Regions from separate parts of the Methylocella silvestris BL2 genome, predicted to be linked through region 1. Evidence: predicted binding sites of a transcription regulator. Region 1 holds the regulator's gene; each other region holds the start of a gene.
What was found. Region 1 encodes PhoB, which activates phosphate uptake and scavenging genes when phosphate is short. Its sites were predicted from a motif close to TGTCATNNANCTGTCAT; they were not measured.

Region 1 (6,545 bases):
ATCAGTTCTTCAGCACCGATCTCAACGCGCCGATGGCGAGCCTTCCTGTCGTCATCTTCCAGTTTGCGCTGAGCCCCTACAAGGAATGGCAGCAGCTTGCCTGGGCGGGCGCCCTCATCATCACTCTCGCCGTGCTCGCGCTGTCGATCAGCGCCCGGGCCCTCGGCGCGCAAAGGACCGAGAAATGACGACGACGAACGGCCTCGCCAATTTGCGGCAGAAGGTCTCGATCCGGGATCTCAATTTCTATTATGGCGATAATCTTGCCCTGAAGGGCGTCAGCCTGCCGCTCTACGCCAATCGGGTGACGTCGTTCATCGGCCCGTCGGGCTGCGGCAAATCCACCCTGCTGCGCGTCATGAACAGGATGTATGATCTTTATCCGAAGCAGCGCGCCACCGGCGAAGTTATCCTCGACGGCGAGAACATTCTGAGACCCGGCGTCGACGTCAATCTGCTGCGCGCCCGCGTCGGCATGGTGTTTCAGAAGCCGACGCCGTTTCCGATGTCGATCTATGACAACATCGCGTTTGGCATCAAGCTTTATAAGAAAACAGGCAAATCCGAACTTGACGACAAGGTCGAGGCGGCCCTCACAAGCGCCGCGCTCTGGGGCGAGGTCAAGGACAAGCTGAAAGCGTCCGGACTGTCTCTGTCCGGCGGACAGCAGCAGCGCCTGTGCATCGCCCGGACCGTCGCAATCGAGCCTGAAGTCATTCTGCTCGACGAGCCGTGCTCCGCGCTTGATCCGATCTCGACGGCGAAGATCGAGGAGCTGATCGACGAGCTGAAGGTCAACTACACGATCGTCATCGTCACCCACAACATGCAGCAGGCGGCGCGCGTCTCCGACCACACAGCCTTCATGTATCTCGGCGAATTGATCGAATTCGGCGTGACGACCCACATCTTTACGCAGCCGGACAAGAAACAGACGCAAAACTATATCACTGGCCGGTTCGGCTGATCGTTCGCGTGGTATTTTACCAATTTGTGCTGACGCGAACCGGTCTCCGCTTCGCTGGCAAAGACTAGAGCTTCGAGGCAAATGCAATGGCCGATCATATCGTCAAAGCTTACGACAAGGAACTCGAAGGGCTCGGCCAGAAGATCGCCGAAATGGGCGGCATTGCTGAAAAAATGCTGGCCGACGCCATGGACGCGCTCGGCGATTTCGACGTGCAACTCGCCAATCAGACGATCGCCACCGATCCGCGCCTCGACATGCTCCAGCGCGAGATCGAGGAGCAGGCCATTTTGACGATCGCGCGCCGCCAGCCGCTCGCCGTGGACTTACGCGAAATCATCGCGACGATCCGGATTTCGAACGATCTCGAGCGCGTCGGCGATCTCGCCAAGAACATCGCCAAGCGCGCCATCAAGATCGCCGGCGACGTGCGCATTCCCCGCGCCATCATCGGGCTGAAGTCGATGCAGGAAAGCGCGGCCATCCTGTTGAAGGACGTGCTCGATTCCTACGCCGAGCGCGATATCGCCAGAGCCCGCGAGGTCTGGACCTATGACGCCGACCTCGACTCGCTTGAGGATTCCGTCTTCCGCGACCTCTTGACCTTCATGATGGAGGATCCGCGCAACATCTCCTTCTGCGCGCATCTCCTGTTCTGTTCGAAAAACATCGAGCGCATCGGCGACCATGCGACCAACATCGCCGAAACCGTCGTCTATCTCGTCAGTGGCGAGACCATGCCGACCGACCGGCCGAAGGGCCGCAGCATCCTGTCCGACCCGCCAGCCGTAAAGTGATCCCATGAGCGATATTCACGCCAACGCCGACAGCAAAACCGACGGCCGGCCGGGCGCCGCCCGCGGCCTTTCGCCAACGCCGGCGCCGCGCATCCTTATCGTCGAGGACGAAGCGGCGCTGAGCATGCTGCTCGCCTATAATCTTGAAGCCGAGGGCTTTGTCGTCGATCGCGTCGAGCGCGGCGACGAAGCGGAAATCAGGCTCAGCGAGACCATGCCCGATCTCGTCATTCTCGACTGGATGCTGCCCGGCGTGTCGGGCCTTGAGATCTGCCGCCGCATGCGGGCGCGCGAGGCCACGCGCAGCCTGCCGGTCATCATGCTCACCGCGCGTGGCGAGGAGAGCGAGCGCGTGCGCGGCCTCTCCATCGGCGCCGATGACTATGTGGTGAAGCCCTTTTCCGTGCCGGAGCTGATGGCGCGAGTGCGCTCACTGTTGCGCCGCGCGCGGCCGGACCGCGTCGCCGCCGTGCTTTCGGCGGGAGACCTCGAACTCGACCGGCAGAACTGGCGCGTTCGGCGCACCGGCCGCGACGTGCATCTCGGCCCGACCGAATTCCGTCTGCTGGAGCATCTGATGGAGCGCCCCGGCCGCGTTTTCTCTCGCGCGCAACTGCTGGACAGCGTCTGGGGACTTTCGGCGGAAATCGACGAGCGGACGGTCGACGTCCATGTCGGCCGGCTGCGCAAGGCGCTGACGGCGCCAGGCGAACGCGATCCGATCCGCACGGTGCGCGGCGCGGGCTATTCCTTCGATGAAACTTTTGGGAAAGGGCCGGGGGCTTCAGACCGGACGCCTTGAGGCCGTCCGGCGAGATCCAGCCCGGTCCGGCCGGCTGGCGTCACGGCGGGAAACCCTCCCGGCCCGCCATGCTTTTGCAGCGCTTCACCGCCGGGTGAACTCCTCCGGCGGCAAGGCGACGTCTTGGACTTCGCGCCGTTAAGCCGTTTTCGGCGGGCGCTGCCGGCGGCGATCCTGCTGCGGCTGGTAGGCGATGGCCGAATGACAGCCGCAATAGGGTCCCGCGCCGGGCGACTTGCGCGCGCCGCAAAAGCGGAAATCCGCCTGCGTCGGATCGCCAATCGGCCACCGGCACATTGATTCGCGCAGCTCCATGATCGTGACCGGCTCGATGATCGGCACCACGACATCCGCGCTTGGCGCCCGGAGCGGAGCCTCGAACTGCATCGGCTCCGCCGCCAGCGCCGTATTGCCGCTGATGAGGCCTGGCCCCGCCGAGGACCTCTGAGCGGTCGGTTGCGGCTGCCCTCGCGACATCTGGCTGTGCGCGCTCTGGCTGGCGATTGGGCCGGAGGCGTGATGAGCCGAAGCGATCGGGCTATGGGCGATCGCGCCGGAGGCGTGGCTATGAGACCCGTGGCCGGACGGGCGCGCCGGAGATCGCGGCGAAGGTTTCGCGCTTGCGTGATCCTCTCCCGGCGCGTCGCCCTTGGCGCGGCCGGAGAGACCGAGCCTGTAGACCTTGCCGATCACGGCGTTGCGGGTCAGGCCATTTGCAAGCTCATTGGCGATCTTGCTGGCGCTCATCCCCTGCAGCCACATCTTTTGCAGCAGGTCGATGCGTTCATCGGTCCAGGACATCGAACCCTCCCAGGGTTTGGCGATTGCAGCGCCGCGCCATTGATAGGCTCCGCACGCTGCGCTTGAACATTCCGTTTTCCGGCGTCATTCGATCCGGGACGCCGCTGCGTCCGGACCATGATGCTTCGGGTCGCGACGGTTTTGGATGGCGTCCATCCGAAACCACAAAAATCGATCGGCTCTCGCCGTTAGATCGGGACGCGGGGGCAAACCCATTCCATCTGCTGCAAAACCCGTTCTCATCGAGAAACCCGATGATCGCTCCATGAGAACAGGCTCCAACGTATTGATCCGGCGCCAAATTCCATTCGCCGAAGCCATCCGGCTATTGGGTCCGCAAACGGGCCGGCGCTATGATTTGAACGCACAGCAACCATGGGATCCTTGTGCTCCCGACCCTGGCGCCGCTTCCTCATTCAGCCGCGTGACCATGCGTCTCGCGCCCTTGGACCTTACGGCCGTCATTTCGCGCGGCGCCGAGGCGCCGAACGTTGCGCGCGAGCGCCGGTTTCAGCGCCTCGCATTCAGCGTGACCTGTTCCGCTCGCCAGCCTCGCCCCGGCTGGCGAAACCACGACATGTCGTAGTTCGCAGGGCCAACGCTACACTAGTGGTAGAATCGCATGCAAGCCTCACAGAGGGCGCCGGCAGGTTTTCAACAAGTGCTTGCGGCGCCGGGGCGCAAAGCCCATCTTTTCGCTGGCGAGAGGCGCATACGATCGAAAGCCGGCGTCGGCCCCTCGATAGTTGCGCCCACAACAGCTTATGCCGGCTGGCCGCCCCTGCGTATGGCGCAGCTCCACGCCTCTGAGGCTAGCCGAGGCCGCTTGCGCAAGGCTGACGCGCCGCCGAGCTCAAACCCGAACACCTCCTAATTGACCCGGCCGGAGGGAATGCCTACATTGCGCTCTACGACTTTTGCCGCCCAATGGGCGGCTTTTGATTTTTGCAGCTTCCCAATCGGACCTGAACGTCGAACCCGGAGCGAACCTGTGCCCTCGTCGCTGCTTCCGACCTATGCGCGCGCCCATCTTGCCTTCGATCATGGCGAAGGCGCCTGGCTGACGGCGACGGATGGCGAGCGCTATCTCGATTTTGGCGGCGGCATCGCCGTGGCTTCGCTCGGCTACAGCCATCCTCACCTCGTCGAGGCGTTGATCGCCCAGGGCCGCAAGCTTTGGCATACGTCGAACCTTTTTGAGATTCCGCAAGCCGAACGTCTCGCCGCTCGCCTGTGCGAAGCGAGCTTCGCCGATTTCGTCTTCTTTACCAATTCCGGCGCCGAGGCGGTGGAAGGGGCGATCAAGACCGCGCGCAAATATCAATCGGTGTCGGGCCATCCGGAAAAATTCCGCATCGTCACGTTCAAAGGCGCTTTCCACGGCCGCACGCTCGCCACCATCGCGGCCGGCGGCAATCCGAAATATCTCGACGGTTTCGGCCCAAAACTCGAAGGCTTCGATTCTGTCGAATTCGGCGACCTTGATGCGGTCAAGGCCGCGATCGGCCCGCAGACTGGAGCGGTCCTGGTCGAGCCCATCCAGGGCGAGGCGGGAATACGCGTCGCCTCCACGGAGTTCATGCGCGGCCTGCGCGCGCTTTGCGACGCTCATGGCCTGCTTCTCGTCTACGACGAAGTTCAGTGCGGCGTCGGCCGCACCGGCAAGCTCTTCGCCTATGAGCTCTACGGCGTAACGCCCGACATCATGGCGATCGCCAAAGGCATTGGCGGCGGATTTCCGCTCGGCGCGTTCCTGGCGACGCGCGAGGCCGGCAAGGGAATGACGGTCGGAACGCATGGGACGACCTATGGCGGCAATCCGCTCGCGACCAGCATCGGCAACGCGGTCCTCGATGTTGTTCTGGCGCCGGGGTTTCTGGACCATGTCGCAACGGTCGGCGCGAGGCTGAAACAGGGCCTTCTGACGCTGATCGAGGCCTATCCGCGAAGCGTCGCCAATGTTCGCGGGGAGGGCCTGATGCTCGGGCTTGAGCTGCGCGCGCCCGTCGCAGATTTTGTCGCCGCCGCGCGGGCCGAGAAAATTCTCGTCATCCCGGCCGGCGACAATGTCGCCCGCCTGCTGCCGCCCCTGATCATCAGCGAGGCGGAAGCGGCCGAAGGCGTGAAGCGGCTCGGCGCCGCCTGCGCGCGTCTTGAGAAGGCGACGTCTGTCCTCAATGAGGCCGCGGGATGAGCGAGCCCGACTTCGGCCGCAAGTCCGGCGCGCGGCACTTTGCCGACCTCTCGGACATCGCGGCCGGCGACCTTCGCCGCATTATCGATTCGTCCCTCGCGATGAAGGCGAAACGCCGCAAGGGGCGCCGCTCAGTGGATCGTCCGCTCGAAGGCAAGGTTCTGGCGATGATCTTCGACAAGCCTTCGACCCGTACGCGCGTTTCCTTCGACCTCGCCATGCGCGAACTCGGCGGCGAGACGGTCATGTTGACCGGCAAAGAGATGCAACTCGGCCGCGGCGAAACCATCGCCGATACGGCGCGCGTCCTGTCGCGTTTCGTCGACGCGATCATGATCCGCATCCTTGAACATCGCGACATGATCGAACTTGCGCGCCACGCCGACGTGCCGGTGATCAACGGCCTCACCAAGAAATCGCATCCCTGCCAGGTGATGGCCGATGTGATGACCTTCGAGGAGCACCGCGGGCCGATCAAGGGGCGCAAGATCGCCTGGTCGGGCGACGCCAATAATGTGCTTGCGAGCTGGGTGCATGCAGCGCAGCGCTTTGATTTTTCGCTGTCCGTCGCGGCGCCAGCAGAGTTCGGCCTGCCGCCGCAACTGCTCGACTGGGCGCGCCGGTCGGGCGCCAAGCTCGAAGTGACGCGCGATCCATTCGAGGCTGTCCGCGGCGCCGACGCCGTCGTTTCGGACTGCTGGGTATCGATGGGCGACAAGGACGAGCAGCAGCGGCAAGGGCTGCTCTCTCCCTATCAGGTCAACGCCAAGCTCATGGCCGCAGCCGGGAGCGAGGCGATCTTCATGCATTGCCTGCCAGCCCATCGCGGCGAAGAGGTGACCGACGAGATTATCGACGGGCCGCAATCGGTTGTGTTCGACGAGGCCGAGAACCGGCTGCATGCGCAAAAGGGCATCCTCGCCTGGTGCCTTGAGGATTCTGAAGAATGAGCGGCTGGCGGCCTGACAACGCGCCGCAATCGCG
Region 2 (6,545 bases), 1.9 Mb from region 1:
GGCTTGCCTTGATAGTTGAGCAGCACGAAGGGATGCGCCGAGGGCACGGTCGGATGCGCGAAGGCGCCGGGGCTCTTGCCGGGCCGCACCGGCGCGTCGATCCAGCGCTCGTCGAAGAAGCGCCGCGCGATGTCGGCCATCTTCGGCGAAAAATCGCCATAGGCGCCGAGCACGGCGTCGCGCGCGGCGTCCCATTTGTAGACGCGCGCGGGCGCGTCCGGCAGCGGCGCATTGCGGTCCCAGAATTTCAGCGCGGGCTTGCCGAACCATTTCGCTTTCAGCCGGTAGTAGCGATGCGACAGGCGCGGATAGGCGGCGCGAACCGCGCCAACCAGCGCGTCGACAACCTCGCGCTCCACCCGGTTCGAAAGGTGCCGCGAATCGGCGACGTCCTGAAAGCCGCGCCAGCGGTCGGAGATTTCCTTGTCCTTGGCCAGCGTGTTGGTGATCAGGGCGAACTGGCGCAGATTGTCCTTCAGCACCGAGCCGAGGATTTTCGCCGCCTTTTCCCGCGCCGCCTCGTTGGGATCCTGCAACAGATTGAGCACGGGCTCGATCGACAGCTCCTTGCCGTCGAGCGGAAAGCGCAGCGCGGTGATCGTCTCGTCGAACAGCCGGTTCCAGGCGGAATAGCTCGTGCTCGATTTCTCGTGGAACAGTTTTTCGAGCTCGTCGCTGAGCTGGTAGGGCTTTCCCTTGCGGACGTCCTCGATCCACGGGCGATAATGCGCGAGCGGTTCCTGGGCGAGGGCGGCGTCGAGCGCGCCGTCGTCGAGCCGATTCAGCTCCAGTTCGAAGAACAGGAGATCGGACGAGGCGTTGGTGATTTTTTCCTGCGCGTCGCCATAGAATTTCGCGCGGACGGGATCGGACGTGTCCCCCGCGTAGATGAGGCCGGCATAGGACATGATACGCCCCAAAAGCTCGTCGAGCGCCTCGTAATGTTTGACGGCCGCAGTGAGCGAAGCCCCGGACGAATCTGCGGCGAGCTCGGCGATGCGGCCCTTGAAAGCCTCAGCGAAGGCCTTGCACTCGGTTGCCGCTCTCGCAAGATCGCCGGCAAATTCGGGCGAATCCGGCGCCGGATAAAGGGCGGACAGATTCCACTCCGGCAGATCGCCAAGATCGACGGACGGATTTGCCGCGCTCTGGCGGGCCGCCGCCTCGGGGCCATGAAAAATGTCGGATCGGCCGGAAATGCGCATGTCGGGATACCTCGAGGCGGGGACGAAACGCTTGCGCGCGTAAAACTCATATCGGAGCGCCGCCGCCGAGATCAACCGCGACGGCCTGGTCCGCCCTGTAACACGGCTGTCACGCGGCGGGGCCATAGCGGCGCTGCGCGGTTTTAGCCGGCGCCGGATTCGGCCGGCGTTCGGCGATCGGCCGGGCCCAAGCGAAACCGAACAAAACGGGGGACTAAATGCGATCCAGATTCAGGGCTTCGGCGTGCGGGCGCGCCGGGGCGGCTGCTTTGCGCCATATTGCCGCTTCATCCATTCTCGCCGTCCTCTGCGCCGGCGCGGCGAACGCCGGCGGCTCTGTCGATTTCAGCGGCGCCACCTACGTCAACAAGGGCCTCGTCGGCGTTGGCCGGGTTCCCTCCAACGCGCTGGACAAATACAGCGAGACGCTCGGCGGCTTCGGCTCCGGCATGGCGCTCGATCTGCCCAGCTGGAAAAAGGACCGGCGCGGCTTTTACAGCGGACAGCTCTACATGCTGCCGGACCGCGGCTGGAACACGCAAGGCACGACCGACTTCCGCGGCCGGCTGCAACATTTCGAGATACGGCTGACGCCCTTTTATGGCGCGGCGACAGCGAGCCAGAATCAGCTCAGCCTCAATTACCGCTCGTCGACGCTGTTCCGCGGCGGCCTGACCACGGGCTTCGACGCGATCGGCGTGAAGCCGGCGGCGGGGCATTTCCCGGATCTGCCGGTCGGCCAGAACGGCAAACTCGCCATCGACGCCGAAGCGGTCGTGCGGCTGAACGACGGATCGTCCTGGATCAGCGACGAATATGGCGCCTATGTCTATCATTTCGGCGCGAATGGCCGCCTCATCGACGCGCTCCGCCCGCCCGAAGCCTTCATCCCGAAGCGCAAGAATGCGGCCGGCGAGATTGTCGAGAATTTTTCAGCCAATAGCCCGCCGGTCGGCGTCACCTATAATCCGAGCCTCGGCAACCCGCTGATGGGGCGCCAGAACAATCAAGGCTTCGAAGGCCTTGCGATGAGCCCGGACCGCAAGACGCTGTTCGTGCTGCTGCAGAGCGCGCTCATCCAGGATCTCGATCCGAGCAAAATCAGCACGACGCGCCGCAACACCCGTCTGCTCGCCTATGATCTCAGCCGCGGCGCGCCGAAGCTGAAAGCCGAATATGTCGTGCAGCTGCCGCTCTATCAGGATCAGACGACAGCCAATCCGAAGCTTCTGACCGCGGCGCAGAGCGAGCTTTTCGCCCTGAACGATCACCAGTTTCTGGTTCTTGCGCGCGACAGCGGCGGCGGCTTTGCCGTCAGCAACCCGGGTTCGGTCTACCGCAGCGTCGATCTCATCGACATTTCCGGCGCGACGAATATCGCCGGCGGCCAATATGATGCGGCCGGCGGCTCAATCGCGCCGCTCGGCGTTCTCAGCGGCGCCATCACCCCGGTCGCCTATCAGAAATTCCTCGATATCAACGAGGCGGCCGAGCTCGCGAAATTCAACCTGCACAACGGGCTGCCGAACGACGGCAACGATCTCTATGAGAAATGGGAAAGCATCGCCGTCGCTCCGGTCGGCGACGCCGCCGCGCCGAACGATTATTTCCTCTTCGTCGGCAGCGACAATGACTTCATCACCCAGAACGGCCGCATGGCCGGCGTCGCCTATCAGGACGCCTCGGGCTTCAACGTCGATACGCTGGTTCTCGTCTATCGCGTGACTTTGCCGACCTATGTCGCGCCGGGCCGGCCGCGGCGCTAATAAACGCAAGATTCTGGCGCGCCATCGGGCGCGCCAATTTCCCGACAACTCTTTCGCGCTTCGTTAACACCGCGTTTACCGTAATCGGGGAGATTCATGCGCCAGGGGCGCGTTCGCCCCTTTTCAGCTGCGGACCGTTTCGGCGTTTTTGATTCGAGCGTCACGACGGCCCGCGCGCGAGGCCGCATGTCCCCAAGAATTCTGATTGTCGACGACGATCCTCTCGAGCGCCAGCTGGCCGCCGAGATCATTCGAAAATTCGGCTTTGCGACGGAAACCGCCGATAGCGGCGAGGCGGCGCTGGCGCGGCTGAAAAGCGCGGGCGCCGCGCCGGTCGATCTCCTGCTGCTCGATCTGGTGATGCCGGACCTCGACGGCCTTGGCGTCATCGCGCGCCTCAGGGCGCAGGCGTTTACGCCGCCGATCGTCGTGCAGACCACGGCCTCAGCGGTCGACGCGGCAGGCGCCGCGCTCGGCGCGGGAGCGCTCGATTTCGTCGTCAAGCCGGCGAGCCCCGAGCGGCTGAAGGCCGCGATCGGCAATGGCTTGCGCCTCGCCGCGCTGGAGGCTGAGCTGCGCCGCGCCGCCCGGCAGGCGTCCGGCCATTTCTCTTTTGCCGATTATTTTGGCGCGGGCGAAGAGATCGAGCGCGCGGTCCGCCTCGCCGAACGCGCCGCCAAGACCGCAATGCCGGTCCTGATCGAGGGCGAGGAAGGCGCCGGCAAGGAAACCATGGCGCGCGCGATCCACGCCGCCTCCGACCGGCGCGGCCGGCCTTTCGTCACCTTGCGCTGCGCCGGCCTTGCGGCGGCGGATATGGAAACCCTGCTCTTCGGCGAAAGCGGCGCGGGGCCGGAGTCGCGGCGCCCCGGCAAAATCGCCGAGGCGCAGGGCGGCTCGCTCTATATCGCCGACATCTGCGAATTGTCGCAAAATCTCCAAGCCCGGCTGCTACGCCTCGTGCGCGACGGCGAGATCGATTTTTTGCGCGGGCCCCGTCCGGTCCGCGCCGATATCCGCCTCATCGCCTCGACGCGGCGCAATCTGATCGAGCGCGTCAAGGCGCATCGCTTCCGCGAGGATCTTTACTACCGGCTGAACGTCTATCCGATTTTCGCGCCGCCGCTGCGCCGCCGCCGCGACGAGATCGAAGGGCTGGCCCGCGGCTTTTGCGCCCGCTTCGCCGCCGAGGCGGGGAAAATCCTGCGCGGTCCGAGCGCGGAGGCCGTCAGTCTGCTCTCCGCCTATGACTGGCCGAAGAATATCCGGCAATTGGAGACCGCCATGTTCCGCGCCGTGGCTTTTGCCGAAGGCGCCGATCTGACGGTGATGGATTTTCCGCAGATCGCAGCGCAGGTCGGCGGATTCGATGTGCGGATCCCGCCGCTGCCGCTCGCAGCGCCCGAGCCGGCCGCGGCTCTTGCGCCGGAACGGCCGGCGGCGGAGATCCGCGACCCGAATGCGCTGGCGCTGATCGATCCGTCCGGCGACATGCGCCGTCTCGTCGAGCTTGAGGCCGAAGCGATCCGTTTCGCGCTCGGCCATTATCGCGGCCGCATGTCGAAAATGGCCAAGAAGCTCGGCATCGGCCGCTCGACGCTGTACCGGAAAATGAAGGAATATGGCTTCGCCGACGCGGCGCCGGAAGAGGCGGCGCCGGATCAGAGCGGGGATTTGCGGCAGGATCTGCAGCGAACGGACGCCGCTGCATGAACGTGGCGCCGGCGCAACGAGGCGCGGAAATCACCGATGAGCGGCCGGCGCACGGAGCCGCGCCAGCGCGCCGGCCATACGCTCAAGCCTTTGAGTCTAAATATGTTTATCCTTGGCCGGCGGGATTGCATTCGGCCGATGAACGCGTTGACGTCACGGAGGTTTGTAGCGAATCCGGCGCGCCATCGGAGCAAATGAGCGGCGAAAGCGGGTTTGAGCGGCGCCCGAACGCCCGCCGCACTGGCGGCGTGATTTTAGCGACCTATGTTTTCTATGGCTGGGATCAATCGTGCGATGAGCCGTGACGTTGCAAGGGTTTGTATGAAAAGCGCCTCGGCGCAGGCGCTTTGCCTCGCGCTGCTTCTGGCGCTCGCCCCTGCCGGCGCGGTCAGAGCCGATCCCGCGAGCTCTGCGGCTCCGCAGGTTTCGCGGGCTGACAAGAAGCTGTCGCCGCATCTTGCCGCTCTGTCCGATATAAAGAAAATCCCGCTGCCGCCGCTCCCGCCGGAGTCGCGGATTGGCGCGGCGCCCGCGACCGCGCCGCAGCTTGCGCCGCAAGAGTCGCAGGCGGCGCTGCCCGAAGCCGCGGAATTTTCGGCGCAGGCTCCGACCGCGCCCATTCCGGCCGGCGCGCCGGAAGCAGCCCCAGCCGCCGCTCCTTCCGGCGCCGCCGATTCGCCGCTCGCGCCGAATGCCGCCGCGCCTGTCGGCGAGACCGGCGCCGCCATCCCGGACGCTGCCCCGCTGCCCCCGCTCAACGCCGCGATCAAGGCGGCGCTCGAGGCGCGCGGCGAGAAGGATCGTATCGACCGGGTCTCGGCTTCGCGCAGGCGCGAGCAGGACGCCGTCGCCGCCTTCTATGCGGCGCGCGATTTCGCGCCGCTTTGGTCGCATGAGGGAAATCCGATCGCCGAGGTCAGGCCGGCGTTGCAGCGGCTTCAACTTGCGGCCGAGGACGGGCTGTCGGTCAGGCCGCCGCGTTTTGCCGCGACCGGCTCCGACGAGGAGATCGCCGGCGCCGATATCGCGCTCAGCGCCGCGATCGTATCCTATGCGCGCCAAGCCTCAGGCGCTCGGGTCGATCCGCGCCAGATTTCGGCGCTGATCGGTTTGCGCCCGGAGGTCGCCGACCCGTCCGTTGCGCTGGCGACCGTCTCGACCGCCGGCCAGAACGCGGGAGCGGCGCTGCTCGCGTTCAATCCGCCGCAGCCGGCCTATCAGGCGCTCCGGGCAAAGCTCAACGAGACGCGGCGGGCGGCGGCGCCTGTCGCCCGCGCGGCGGCGATTCCGACGGGGCCGACCCTGAAAGTCGGGATGCGCGATCCACGCGTGCCGCTGATCCGCTCGCGGCTCAGCCTCGACGGGCGCGAGGGCGAGCCCGAAAATCTCGTCTATGACACGCAGGTCGCGAGCGCGGTCGCCGATTTCCAGAAGGCGAACGGCCTGCCCGGCTCCGGCCAGCTGAACGCGCGCACCATCGCCCTGCTCTCCGGCGGCGATCAATCCCGCGTCGAGGCCGAAATCCTCGCCAATATGGAGCGCTGGCGCTGGATGCCGCGCGACATGGGCGAGAGCCGAATCGAGGTCAATATCCCCGATTACGAGGTTTCCGTCATCGAAAACGGCGCCGTCATCTCGCAAAATCGCGTCGTCGTCGGCAAGGAGGACACGCCGACGCCGGTGTTCTCCAACACGATGCAGTTTCTGATCGTCAACCCGTATTGGACGGTGCCGCAGTCGATTATCCGCAAGGAAATGATGCCGAAGATCGCCGCCGATCCGAATTATCTGCATCGCATGGGCTATGAGGCGGTTTGGAAGAACGGCAAGCTCGGCGTGCGTCAACCGCCCGGCGAACGCA
Region 3 (6,545 bases), 870 kb from region 1:
CGCCAATATTTGGCGCAAGGGGCGGCGAGAGCGCGCGACGCTTGCTCATTCCAGATCTCTGCACGCGATTTGCAAGGCAAAACGCCGGCCGTCACGCGAAATCGCCGCCCCCTGTTCCTCGCCGTTCGTTAAGACGAAATTTTTGACGAATCGGAGTGAATTGAGGCTTTCAATCTTCGGCCTCCGCATGCGGCCGCGCCATGGAGACGCTATGCTGACCGCGCTCGTTTACGTCGCCGCCGCCCTTGCCGAAATCGCGGGCTGTTTTTCCTTTTGGGCCTGGCTGCGGCTTGGAAAATCCTCGTTATGGCTTATCCCGGGAACAGCCTCCCTGCTGCTGTTTGCCTGGCTCTTGACGCTGATCGACGTCAGCGCGGCCGGGCGCGCCTATGCCGCCTATGGCGGCGTCTATGTCACGGTCTCGCTGCTGTGGCTGTGGGCGATGGAGGGCGTGTGGCCCGATCGCTGGGATCTTGGCGGCGCGACGCTTTGCCTGATCGGGGCCGCCATCATCATCCTGGCGCCACGGCCGGCGTAAGGCCATAGGAAGAGATCAACCCCACGCTCCAGTCTCGCGCCGAATTGAATCGCTTCGACCCTACGGAAATCAGGACGCGCCTGTGAGACTCTGTGCGAGTTCGCGAAAGGCGTCGGCGCTTGGCGTTGATTGCGGCGATTGTTGCAGCGCCTTGTAGATTTTTGGCGCAAGCGCGACCGCCTGATCGAGATCTGCGTCCTGCCCCGCCTTGTAGCCGCCCATCAGGCGCAGATCGCTGCTGTCCTCGAAGCGCGCGATCATGCCGCGCAGCTTGACGACAAGATCGCGCTGTTCGGCCGTCCAGGCGATCTGCGCCAGCCGCGAGATCGAGGCGAGCACATTAACGGCGGGAAAGCGGCCCTGATCGGCGATCGCCCGATCCAGCACGATATGCCCGTCGAGCGTGCCGCGCACGGCGTCCGCCACGGGATCATTGTGGTCGTCGCCGTCGACGAGCACGGAGAAGACGCCAGTGATCGACCCTCCGCCTTCTTCGCCGGGCCCCGCGCGCTCGAGCAGTTTCGGCAAATCGCTGAAAACGCTCGGCGTGTAGCCGCGCGCGACGGGGGGCTCGCCGGCCGCCAGAGCGACGTCGCGCGCCGCATGGGCGAAACGGGTGACGGAATCGATAATCAGCAGCACGCGGTCGCCGCGATCGCGAAAGAACTCGGCGATCGCCATCGCCGTGCGCGGCGCGAGCCGGCGCATCGACGGCGTTTCGTCTCCCGTCGCGACGACGGCGACCGAGATCGGGCGATTGGCGGCAAGCGCGTCATCGAGGAATTCGCGCACCTCGCGGCCGCGTTCGCCGACCAGCGCGACGACGACGGTATCGAAATCCTTGGAGCCGGCGAGCATCGCCAGCAAGGTGGATTTACCGACGCCGGAGCCGGCGAATATGCCGATGCGCTGACCAGCGCAAAGCGGGGTGAAGATGTCGATGACGCGGACGCCCGTGCGCAGCGGCCATGCGACGCGCGCGCGTCGCATGGCGCTCGGCGGTGGGGCGTCGATCATGGCGCTGCGATCTCCCTGCGGCAACGGCCCGGCGCCGTCGATCGGCGCGCCGAAAGCGTTGACGACGCGGCCCTTCCAGCCCGGATGCGGCGCGATGCGCAGCGGTCCCGCGCGAAACACGCGCTCGCCGAGGCTCGTCAATGCGCCCGCCTCGAAGGTCTTGACGATGACGCCTTGCGCGTCGATCCGCACCACCTCGCCGCGATTGCGCGCGCCTTCGGCTTCGGGACCAAAGCGCACGCATTCGCCGAGCTTCACAAAGGATGATAGTCCGGCGACGCGGGCATGCGAGGGCGATAATTCGGTGACGGCGCCGCTGACGCGCACCAGCGGCTCCGCCGCCGCCTGCGTCATGGCCCGCTCCAGTTTCGCGAGCGCTCCGTCAGCGGGGCGATCGATCATGAAGTCGCGCCGAGCGTCTTAATGGCGTCTTTCAGGGAGGATTCCGATCCCTCTGTCGCCGAATGGATGTTCTCGAATGCGCGCGAGACCATGATCAGCTTGGCCATTTCGAGAATCGGATTGATGTTGGCTCCCTCGATAAAGCCCTGATGGACGCCATTGTTGCTGAAATCGAGTTCGGCCGTCGCCGGCAGATCGCTCATCACGCCGGAGTTGGTGTAGCGTTTGAGTTTGGCCTGTCCGTCGAGGCTGAAAATGCCGATCGCGCCAACCTGATGGCTGTTCTGCGTGATCATGCCGTCCTGCGCGATGGTCGGCGGCCCCGCGGCCGGATCGAGCAGGATCGGCGTTGCGCCGGCGTCGAGGACCGGAAAGCCGTCGACGCTGACGAGCGCTCCGCTCTCCTCCATATGCATGCGCCCGTCCTTGGTGTAGACGGTTCCGTCAGGCGTTTTCAGCGCAAGCCAGCCATGGCCTTGAACGGCGACGTCGAGGGGTCCGTCCGTCTTGATGGGAACGCCGCCGCGCCGCGAGATGAAGGATTCGCCATTCGAGACGAAGGCGACGGGATTGGCGCCGGCCTTGGACAGAAGCGATTTGAATTCGACCTCCTCCGCCCTGTATCCCGGCGTGCTTTGATTGGCGACATTCGCCGCGATCGTCGTCAGACGCCGGTCGAGCGCGACCAGCCCCGACAGCGAGACGTAAAGTCCGCTTTGCATGGATCAGCTCCCTCCGAGCTTGAGATTGGCGAGGCTCATGAGGAGGCTCTGGCTGATGTCCGGCGTTGACACTTCGAGCGCGGACGAGGGCGTCATGGAAACGCCCATGGGATGCTGGGCGTCATAATTGGCGGTGAACCGTTGAATCAGCTTTTGCAGCTTGGCGGGGTTCTGCAAATCGCCGATCTTGAACAGCGCATTGATGGTCTTGGCCTGCACGTCGATGTTTTGCTGCGACATCGACGCCGAGAGGCCGAAGGCGGTCTGCACGACGCCGAGCAGGGTCTTGTCGGCGAGGATTCCGTAAGCGCTTTTCACGGTTGGCGCGATTCGCTTGAAATAAAGCGCCATTTTGGCGCCGTCATTTTGTTTCCCGACATTCGCCTCGAGGGTCTGCTCGACGTAATTGTCTTTCGTCGTCTTCTGCGCCTCGGCCGAGATTGTTCCAACGGCGCCTTTGGCGGAAAAATTATAGGCGGCGGCCAAGGCTTTGTAGCGACCGCCGCTGAGGGTGTTTGCGAGGGACGCGCCGTCGGTAACGTCGCTGGTCAGGACCTTACGGATAAGGCCCTTGGCGTAGGCCATGTCGCTGAGGCCGTAGGCTTTCAGCACATAGGCGTAGAGCCTTTGATTTTTCATCAGGTCGTCGACCGACTTTACTTTGCCGATATTCGCCTCGTAATAAGCGGTCTCCCTTTTGGCGACTGTATCGGAGGCGGCGGTGGCGAGCGATTTGCTGAAATCCCGCGTCAGCATCGTGTAGTAAAGCGTCGAGTTCAACATGCCAGCGGTCCTGCAACGTCTGGCGCAGTGTCCCTCGCGGCCCTTGCGCGAGACTGACCCGCGCCTCTTCGCGCCAGTGTGGGCGGAAAGATTGAACGGCGCTCAAAGCCCGACGATTGCATTTTAAGCGAAGACCGGGCGCAACGCGCCCGCAGCGTCAGGCGAGGACGCTTTCCGGCCGCTCCATCGGCGCGCCGAAATAGGCGGCGTAGCGGTCTTCCATATCGGCCAGCGGCATGATGGTGAACACATCCGTCGCGCCGAATTGGGCGTCGACCACGGCGCCCGCGCCGAATTTTGCGCCGACCCGCAGATAGGCCTTGATCAGCGGCGGCAGCGCCGCCAGCGCGCTGCGGGCGTCGATCTCCTGCGGCTCCAGAATATCGACATTCGCCTCGCGCCCCGGCAGCGGTCGGACGTCCCAGGCTTCGGGCGCCTGAGCCTGGTGGCGCAAGAAACTCAAAGGGAGGGCGAGCGCCCGCGGATCGACGCCGGGCAGGCTGGCGCAGCCGATCAGCGCGTCGATGCGGTGGCGCGACGCGTAAAGCCAGAGGCCGCGCCACAATAATTCGATGACGCGCTTGGAGCGGTAGCGGGGATGAACGCAGGCGCGGCCAAGTTCGAGAAAGCGCGTGCCCTGGCGGCGCCTCACGAGCGCCGCGACGTCGAATTCGCGCTGGCTGTAAAAGCCGAAATGGCGTTCGGCGACGTCCTGCCGCAACAGGCGATAGGCGCCGACGATCTTCGGCTTCGGCCGGCCGAATCGATTGGTCCGTTCGAGATCGATGACAAGAAGATGGTCGCAGACCGAATCGAATGGGCAGATGTCGCGCCGGGTCAGCTTCGCCGCAGCGTCCGGCCGCGCGCCGCCTTCCTCGAAGAAAACCTCATAGCGCAGGCGCTGCGCCTTGCGGATCTCCTTCTTCGTCGTCGCGAGCCTGACCTCAAAAGGGCCGAAACGCGCGACGATAGCGTCGCTCGGGATCGCGGTTCGCCCGATGCGGGCGATGCGCGCGAAGCCGCCCGAGACGGGCGCGATCTCGCCGGAGGGCGCGTCGAAGGAGTGCGTCAAGTAATGATTCCGCTTTCGATGATCGCGTCCGATTTAGGATTTTGACGCAAAGCTTTGATGACGCGAATACGACAAATCATAGCGTTAGCGCTGTTCACCGTCATGAAACTGCAAGCCGGCGAGCATAAAGCTTAACCGATTGGTTCTCCTTGGGAGGCTCGCCTGGCCGTTCTGCGCGCTGTTCTGCTTGTGCTCGCCTTTCTTGTTTTCCTCTGCGTTGGAATTCCGGCGCAGAGCATCGCCATGCGGCTGCGCCGCTCCGCGCCGATAAATCCGTCGATTGTTTTCTGCCGCGTGCTGATTAGGGTTCTGCGCGTCAAGATCAGCGTTTCGGGCGCGGCCCATTCATCGCGTCCGCTGCTGCTCGCGGCCAATCATGTCTCCTGGATCGACGTTCTGGCCCTTGGCAGCCTCTCCGGCTTCAGCTTTCTCGCCAAGCGGGAGGTCGGATCCTGGCCGCTGATCGGCGCCATCGCCCGCCAGCAGGGGACGGTCTTTGTCGATCGAAAGCGGCGGCGGTCGATTCCCGCCGCCAATGCGGCGATGGCGGAGCGCATGCTCGAAGGGCGGCGGGTTCTGCTGTTTCCGGAAGGGACCACGGGCGACGGAAGGGCGCTTGGCGTCTTTCGCAGTTCGCATTTCGCCAGCGCCCGAGACCTCCTTGCGCGCGTGGGGGCGGCGGAGGCCGAGGACGTTGCCGTGCAGCCGGTGGCGATTTCCTATTCCGCGCTGTCGGCCGCCTGGCTTGGCGACGCCGCGCTGCTGCCGCATCTCTGGCAGGTTTTGACCGGAGAGCCGCTGCGCTGCCGAATCATGTTCGGCGAACCCTTGCGCTTCGCGCGCGGCGCGGATCGCAAGTTGATCGCCCGTGAGGCCGGCTCGCGAGTCGCACTGCTGCTGGCGGCGGCGCCAGCGCTTGCCGTAGCGGAATCCCAGCGCCAGCCGCGCGATGAGGCGCAGGCCGCCCCCGAAGCTGCCGCCGCCGCCGAACTTTGCGTCGAGGAGCCGAAGCTGGCGTAGATTTCGCCTCGCAATCTGGCGACAGCATACTGGGAAATTTTGCGCCGCAGCGGAAACCTGCATTCGGCGTGTTGCTAGCGTCCGCTCGCCCTTGCAGCGTGTTTCACCTCTGTTGCGAAACGCTACAACGCTACAGTTTCTCCACAAGCAAATATGCCGGATCTATTCGCTAAAGCATTGATCTCCCGCAAGTCTCTGGTCTGGCCCAAGCATTGCTCTGTTATCACGCGGACAATAATGGCGCGAAAACAATGCGCCGACGCGGGAGGGGTCCATCATGCGCCAGAGATCGCGCCACAGCGGGATTCAAAATTCGCTTCGACTCTTGCTTGGCTGCTGCATCGGAGCCGCGGTTCTCGTCGGCGCGCAGGCGCGGGCGGACGTTACCGACGAATTGATCGAGCGCCTAAAAGCCAAGGGCATTCTAAGCGGCGGCGACTATCAAAAATTAAAGCAGCGTCGCGCTGCCGAGGCGAAAGACGCCGGCCGCAAGCGCGAGGCGAAAGCCGCGGCGCCGAACGGCGCGGTCGCCGCGCCAGATCCCCACTTCATCACCGCGATCGACAAGGGCGTCGGCGTACGAATCGGCGACGTCGACGTCAAACTCTCCGGAGGCATCGACTTCTTCGCCGTCGAGCAGTTCAAGGGGCAGGTGACGGGTTCGGCCACGACCGGCGGCGTCGTCGGCGGCCTTGTCAACATCAACACCAGCACGGTCAATAATTCCAATTCAACGCGTGGCGGCATGCTCGGCAGTTCGCTGGTGCTCAGCCTGGCGACAAATCAGATGGGTTACGATCTCGGCGCGACGTTCGGATTTTATAGCGTCGGGACCAACGTCAATACCGGAGCATCGCCCTTCAACGCCAACAGCTTTGGCGTGGCCTACGGGCTGGGCACGGCGTCGATCGATCTGCGGCAGGTCTTCGGAACCATTGGAACGCCGGAGGCGGGCACCGTCAAGATTGGACGCGATCTCGCCTTCTTCGGG

Region 2: MSIL_RS13135 (esterase-like activity of phytase family protein) is a predicted target of PhoB. The motif match lies at 1,302-1,318, and genes of this name have one in related genera.
Region 3: olsB (l-ornithine N(alpha)-acyltransferase) is a predicted target of PhoB. The motif match lies at 4,592-4,608, and genes of this name have one in related genera.

What each region holds. Positions count from the first base shown of each region.
Region 1 covers NC_011666.1:915,227-921,771, reverse strand. The annotation lists gene pstA (phosphate ABC transporter permease PstA) at 1-188, shown strand, start outside; gene pstB (phosphate ABC transporter ATP-binding protein PstB) at 185-967, shown strand; gene phoU (phosphate signaling complex protein PhoU) at 1,054-1,764, shown strand; gene phoB (phosphate regulon transcriptional regulator PhoB) at 1,769-2,566, shown strand; gene MSIL_RS04295 (GcrA family cell cycle regulator) at 2,705-3,367, opposite strand; gene MSIL_RS04290 (aspartate aminotransferase family protein) at 4,359-5,561, shown strand; gene argF (ornithine carbamoyltransferase) at 5,558-6,511, shown strand; gene MSIL_RS04280 (Hsp33 family molecular chaperone) at 6,508-6,545, shown strand, end outside.
Region 2 covers NC_011666.1:2,810,281-2,816,825, forward strand. The annotation lists gene MSIL_RS13130 (M3 family oligoendopeptidase) at 1-1,205, opposite strand, end outside; gene MSIL_RS13135 (esterase-like activity of phytase family protein) at 1,475-2,971, shown strand; gene MSIL_RS13140 (sigma-54-dependent transcriptional regulator) at 3,158-4,684, shown strand; gene MSIL_RS20240 (L,D-transpeptidase family protein) at 5,006-6,545, shown strand, end outside.
Region 3 covers NC_011666.1:1,787,971-1,794,515, reverse strand. The annotation lists gene MSIL_RS08450 (YnfA family protein) at 212-538, shown strand; gene fliI (flagellar protein export ATPase FliI) at 608-1,957, opposite strand; gene flgF (flagellar basal-body rod protein FlgF) at 1,954-2,679, opposite strand; gene MSIL_RS08435 (DUF1217 domain-containing protein) at 2,683-3,462, opposite strand; gene olsB (l-ornithine N(alpha)-acyltransferase) at 3,620-4,534, opposite strand; gene MSIL_RS08425 (lysophospholipid acyltransferase family protein) at 4,778-5,554, shown strand; gene MSIL_RS08420 (hypothetical protein) at 5,832-6,545, shown strand, end outside.